Regions from separate parts of the Pseudogulbenkiania sp. AW2-16 genome, predicted to be linked through region 2. Evidence: riboswitches for the same ligand, from Rfam matches in the RefSeq annotation. Region 2 holds a riboswitch; the other holds the start of a gene.
What was found. A riboswitch is a leader RNA that binds a small molecule or an ion and turns the genes downstream of it on or off. The one in region 2 is predicted to bind glycine.

Region 1: it holds a riboswitch for glycine, as region 2 does, so the genes downstream of both, gcvH (glycine cleavage system protein GcvH) here and gcvT (glycine cleavage system aminomethyltransferase GcvT) in region 2, are expected to answer to the same signal.

What each region holds. Positions count from the first base shown of each region.
Region 1 covers NZ_CP157668.1:3,038,456-3,041,656, forward strand. Annotated here, with positions in the region: gene ABKF58_RS14900 (helix-turn-helix domain-containing protein) at 253-552, shown strand; gene ABKF58_RS14905 (DUF7230 family protein) at 716-874, opposite strand; glycine riboswitch at 1,351-1,437, shown strand; gene gcvH (glycine cleavage system protein GcvH) at 1,664-2,038, shown strand; partial or broken gene gcvP (aminomethyl-transferring glycine dehydrogenase) at 2,050-3,201, shown strand, end outside.
Region 2 covers NZ_CP157668.1:1,956,109-1,959,309, forward strand. Annotated here, with positions in the region: partial or broken gene gluQRS (tRNA glutamyl-Q(34) synthetase GluQRS) at 1-821, shown strand, start outside; glycine riboswitch at 961-1,056, shown strand; glycine riboswitch at 1,076-1,183, shown strand; gene gcvT (glycine cleavage system aminomethyltransferase GcvT) at 1,215-2,303, shown strand; gene gcvH (glycine cleavage system protein GcvH) at 2,400-2,786, shown strand; gene gcvP (aminomethyl-transferring glycine dehydrogenase) at 2,885-3,201, shown strand, end outside.

The DNA of each region.
Region 1 (3,201 bases), 1.1 Mb from region 2:
GCCTTGTCGCTTGTTGATTCATCCTGTTGCCAGGATGGTCTGCCGTTGAGACCGCGTTGTTACACCCAGCGAGCTTGCTCGGGGTCGCTGCGGCCGGTTTATTTGGTATCGCGTGGACGATCGAGAAACGGTGTTTGCGGCGAGTGTTATTAAATAAATGGCATATTTGTTAACAAATATTTGCAATTTGCCTGAGGTGAGACTGCTCACTCCCCATTTATCATTGCGGCACCCATAAACAGGAGCCCACTGATGACATCGCACAAAGCCCTACCTCATCCTCGCGAAGTTCGTCTGAAGCGAGGGCTGAACCAGGTGCAATTCTGGAGCCTGATCGGCGTCACTCAATCTGGAGGGTCGCGCTACGAGTCGGGCCGAAACATGCCGCGCCCGGTGCGGGAACTGTTCCGCCTGGTGCATATCGAGCAAGTTGACCTTGCCGTCATCAACCGTGAGGACATGGAGGTCATCGGTCTTCTCAAGACACAATTTCCAGATTTGTACGAAAGTTTGAAGAAGGCGGTATCGGCGACATCACGTGAAGAGCAGTGATTTGTCGCGTTGGTTTTCAGGCGCGCTACAGCCTGGCCTGATAGCTGACATCTGAAGTCCGGATATGGCAGATCCCCCTTGCCCATGTTGGCAAGGCAAGGCATTACAAGCCGGGCAGGAGTCGTGTGGAGTCGGACTTTGGACTCGTGGCTGACGCCAGATTTCAGGTCAATAAAAAAGGCGGGAGAGTAAAACTTCCCGCCTGTTTCTTATGCTTGGCATAGCCTTGCCTGGCTCGCTTCTTCCGGTCTGTAAAGGTGGCACAGCGCTGCAGACGTTGTGCGAATTTGGCTACCGGGTTGGTGCGTGGTGGTTTGGCCATCGGGTTCCTTCCAGTTGAGTCGAGGGTGCTCTCTCGACAGACGAATGAGTAGACTGCACCACCGGTTTTCCGTTCCCCGAGTGTGTCAATTTTTCGAACGGCGACGAGGCCGTCCCGGTGTTCGGGATTGTCCGCACCTGACGTGATGCATGGGCCGCTGAAACCTCATGCCCGGCTCGTCTTCACGATGGTCTTTACCTGGGCAGACGGTGAGTGTCGCCCCCCCTCGAGAACGGTCGCGCGTCTCCATGTCCGCTGTTGCGGGGCGAGTGTTGAATAGCAATGTTCAGATATGTACTTCGCCAAATGCTGAAGTATCGGGCCGGGCCTTTGATGCCGAGAGGCCCGTCTGGTCTGGGTTTGCGCCAGCTATCGGCGGCGGTGCGCGACGGGTGCCGCGTATCGGGCCTCGGTGGCGCGGGTGTTTTGCTGTTGACAGTCCCGGAACCCCTCCTCTAGATTGGGCATCAAGCTATCGGGATGTGACAGGAGAGACCGCCATGTGGCGGCGCCGAAGGGGAATCGCCCCAGAAACTCTCAGGCAAAAGGACTGCCGCATCGACTAGCTCTCTGGAGAGTAGGCCCACGAGGCCTCGCCGAAGGAAAAGCGTTCCCGTCCGGGTCCGTAATCTCTCAGGCAAATGGACAGAGGGGGCATCAGGCTCACGCCGCCTGGAATGCCCCGCTAAAGTCCGGATGCCGATCCCCCGATCGTCCCCTGCTTTCGCCGTTGTACTCCAGGCTTGCGTTGGCCCGTTTCACTTCACGCAACCCTGTCAGGAGAGAGCAATGAGCGACATCAAATACACCGAATCCCACGAATGGCTGCGCCTGGAGGCGGACGGCTGCGCCACCGTTGGCGTCACCGACTACGCCCAGAACTTGCTGGGCGACCTGGTTTACGTGGCGCTGCCCCGGGAGGGCGACCGTTTCGCCCAGGGCGAGGAAGCCGCCACCATCGAATCGGTCAAGGCCGCCGGCGAGATCAAGATTCCGGTGGATGGCACCGTCGTGTCCGTCAACGACGCGCTGGCCGACGAGCCGAGCCTGGTGAACGAGGCGGCGGAGAGCGCGGGCTGGTTCTTCCGCATGCGTATCGACAACCCGGAGCAACTGGCCGGGCTGATGGATGCCGCCGGCTACCACGCCTACATCGGCGCATAGGGGGATTGGTCATGGCTACGTTTGATTCCCTCACGCAGCGCGAGCTGTTCGTGCGCCGCCACATCGGCCCGGATGCCGGTGAACAGGCCGAGATGTTGGCTGAACTGAATGTCGGCTCGCTGGACGAGTTCATCCGGCAAGTGGTGCCGGCGGCGATTCGCCGTCACGAGCCGCTGGCCCTCGGTGCGGGCTGCACCGAAGCCGAGGCGGTGCAAAAGCTGGCCGATATCGCCAGCCGCAACAAGGTGTTCAAGTCGTTCATCGGCATGGGCTACCACGACACCCATACCCCGCCGGTGATCCAGCGCAACGTGCTGGAGAACCCGGCACTGGTACACCGCCTACACCCCGTACCAGCCGGAGATTTCGCAGGGCCGCCTGGAGGCGCTGCTCAACTTCCAGACCATGGTCGCCGACCTCACCGGCATGGAGATCGCCAACGCCTCGATGCTGGATGAAGGCACGGCGGCGGCCGAGGCGATGACCTTCTGCCAGCGTCTGGCCAAATCGAAGAGCCCGGTGTTTTTCGTGGCGGCCGACTGCCATCCGCAGACGATCGAGATCCTCCGCACCCGCGCTGAGCCGATCGGCATCGAGGTGGTGGTGGGCGACCCGCGCCGAGATCTGGCCGGTGTCAACTGCTTTGGCGTGCTGCTGCAGTACCCGGGCACGTTCGGCGACATCCACGATTACCAGGGCGTGATCGACGCGACGCATGCCAAGGGCGCTCTGGCGGTGGTGGCCGCCGACTTGCTGGCGCTGACGCTACTGACCCCGCCGGGCGAATTTGGCGCCGACGTGGCGATCGGCACCACGCAGCGTTTTGGCGTGCCGCTCGGCTTCGGTGGCCCGCACGCCGGCTACCTGGCGACCCGCGACGCCTTCAAGCGCAGCATGCCGGGCCGTCTGGTCGGGGTGTCGATCGACGCGCACGGCCGCCCTGCCCTGCGGCTGGCGATGCAGACGCGCGAACAGCATATCCGCCGCGAGAAGGCGACCAGCAACATCTGCACCGCGCAGGTGCTGCTGGCCAACATCGCCGGACTGTACGCGGCTTACCATGGCCCGCAGGGGCTGAGCACCATCGCCCGGCGCGTGCACCGGCTGACCGTGACCCTGGCGGCCGGCCTGCGCCAGCTCGGCTACAGCGTGCCGACCGAGTA
Region 2 (3,201 bases):
GACCACCGCCGTCGGCAGCTATCTGGAGGCGCGCACGCGCGGCGGCGTCTGGCTGTTGCGCATGGAGGACCTCGACCCGCCGCGCGAGGTGGCCGGCGCTGCTTCGGCCATCCTGCAGACGCTCGAGGCGCTGGGTTTCGAGTGGGATGGCGCTGTGGAATACCAGAGCCGGCGCCACGAGCTGTACCGCGCCGCGCTGGACCAGTTGGCCCGCGATGGCACTGGCGTACGCCTGTGGCTGTACGCGCAAGGAGATCGCGGCACACGCCCGCCGCGGGGTGGACGGCTACGTCTACCCGGGAACCTGCCGCAACGGCTGCGTGGCGGGGCGCGCCGGCCGTGCCTGGCGGCTACGCGTGGCACCGGGCGAGACGGTGTTCGTCGATCGCTTGCAGGGCGAGTACCGCCAGGATCTGGAGCGCGACATTGGCGATTTCGTGCTGCTGCGTGCCGACGGCTTCTGGGCCTACCAGCTGGCGGTGGTGGTGGACGATGCCGCGCAGGGCGTCACCGATATCGTGCGCGGCGCCGACCTCTTGGTGTCGACGCCGCGCCAGATCGCCGTGCAGCGGGCGCTGGGAGTGTCTACCCCGAGTTACTGCCACTTGCCGCTGATGGTCAACGCGGCCGGCGAGAAGCTGTCCAAGCAGACGCTGGCGCCGGCGATTGCCCCGGCGGCAGCGGCAGCGGAGCTGCGCCGTGCGTTGCAGCGTCTCGGGCATGTGCCGCCGAACGAATGCGGCAGCCTGGCCGAGTTGTGGGCCTGGGCGCGCGGGCATTGGTCATTGGACAAGGTGCCGGCCGGGCCGGTGACGGTGTGAGCCGGGCTTCGGCCAACTTGGTCGGGGAAGGGCTGCTGTTGGTTATTGTGTGGGGAAGTAACGTGGCGCTGCGCCTACATAATCGCGGCATGCAGCCGCGTGCGGCTTGCCAGACCGGCGGCCAGCGCCGATAATCTTGCCCCATCTAGCAGGAGAGAGTGGCCGCGCAAGCCGGCCGCCGCCGAAGGCGCAAGTGCACCCGCAATCGCTCAGGCAAAAGGACTGCGAGGATCGGGCCGTCGTTCCATGGGCGGCCCGCCGAATCTGGAGAGCGGCGCCTGGTTCCAGGCGCCCACCGAAGGGGCTAACGGCTGGTGCTGCACCAGTCGGAAAATCTCAGGTGTAGGGACAGAGGGGTGTATAGAAGGATGAACGCACCCTGAAGGACTCCGCATGACGGCCCCGAAACGTACCCCCCTGTTTGACGAACACCTCGCCGCCGGCGCCAAGATGGTCGATTTTGCCGGCTGGGAAATGCCCATCCATTATGGCTCGCAGCTGAAAGAGCACGAGCAGGTGCGCAGCGACGCCGGCATGTTCGATGTCTCCCACATGACCGTGATCGACATCACCGGTGCGGACGCCAAGGCCTGGCTGCAGAAGCTGATCGCTAACGACGTCGCCAAGCTGGGCTTCGAGGGCAAGGCACTGTATTCCGGCATGCTCAACGCCGACGGCGGCGTGGTGGACGACCTGATCGTCTATCTGACTTCGTACGGCTACCGCATGGTGGTCAACGCCGGTACCACCGACAAGGACCTGGCCTGGATGGAGCAGCAGAAAGCCGGTTTCGATGTGACGCTGAAGGTGCGTCGCGATCTGGCCATGCTGGCCGTGCAAGGCCCCAACGCCATTGCCAAAGTGTGCTCGGTGAAGCCGACGCTGGCAGACGCTATTAAATCTCTGAAAATCTTCCAGGGCTTGCCTGCAGGCGACTGGTTCTTTGCGCGAACCGGCTATACCGGCGAAGACGGCCTGGAAATCATGGTGCCGGCCACCGAGGCGCCGGCCTTCTTCCGCGAATTGCTGGCGGCCGGCGTGGCGCCGATCGGTTTGGGCGCGCGCGACACGCTGCGTCTCGAAGCCGGCATGAACCTGTACGGCCACGACATGGACGAGACCGTGTCGCCGCTGGCGGCCGGGATGGGCTGGACCATCGCCTGGGAACCGGCCGAGCGCGACTTCATCGGCCGTCAGGCGCTGGAAGCGCAGAAAGCCGCCGGCGTCGCGATGAAGCAGGTCGGCCTGGTGCTGGAAGGGCGCGGCGTGCTGCGCGAGGGGCAGAAGGTGGTGGTCGAGGGCGCCGGCGAAGGCGTCATCACCAGCGGCACTTTCTCGCCGACGCTGAAGCATTCCATCGCCATCGCCCGCGTACCGGCTGCGACCGGCGAGACCGCCCAGGTCGATCTGCGCGGCACGCTGACCGAGGTGCGCGTGGTCAAGATGCCGTTTGTTCGCAACGGCAAAAAAGTCTTTAATTAAGCCGAGTATCCGGACTGAGTGGAGGCGGGCCAGGCCCGCTTCCGGACGGGGCGGCAAGGCCCCGTCATCAACCTTTTCTACATTGGAGATGCAGTAATGAGCCAAATCCCCGCCGAATTGAAATACGTATCCAGCCACGAATGGCTGCGCCTGGAAGCAGACGGCACCGTGACCGTGGGCATTACCGAACATGCCCAGGAACTGCTGGGCGACATCGTGTTCGTCGAGCTGCCGAAAGTGGGTGCCGTGCTGGGTGACGGCGAACAGGCTGGCGTGGTGGAGTCGGTGAAGGCCGCTTCCGACGTGTACGCGCCGATCGAAGGCGAAGTGGTGGCCGTGAACGGTGAACTGGAAGCCGCGCCGGAACTGGCCAACAGCGAGCCGTACGGCCAGGGCTGGTTCTTCAAGGTCAAGCCGAGCAATGTCGCCGACCTCGACAAGCTGCTCAACGCCGAACAGTACGCCCAGGAAATCGGCGCCTGATCGAGCCGAACCGGCCTCGCGTCCCAGGGCGCGAGGCTTTTGTTTTATGGGGCCGGCGGCGCCGGCCCATAGTCCTCTTGCATCCGGATACTTGCAACATGACACTCTCTACCCTGTTTAACCACAACGAATTCATCGAACGCCATATCGGCCCGTGCGAGACCGAGAAGGCCGAGATGCTGGCCTACGTCGGCGCCGGCTCCTTCGAGGACCTGGTGGCCCAGACCGTACCGGCCAACATCCGCTTCAACCGCGCGCTGGACCTGCCGCCGGCGCAGCGTGAAGCCGACGCGCTGGCCGACCTGAAAGCGGTCGCCAGCAAGAACGTGGTGAACAAATCCTTCATCGGCCTGGGTTACTACCCGGTGCTCACCCCGGGCGTGATCCTGCGCAACGTGCTGGAAAACCCGGGCTG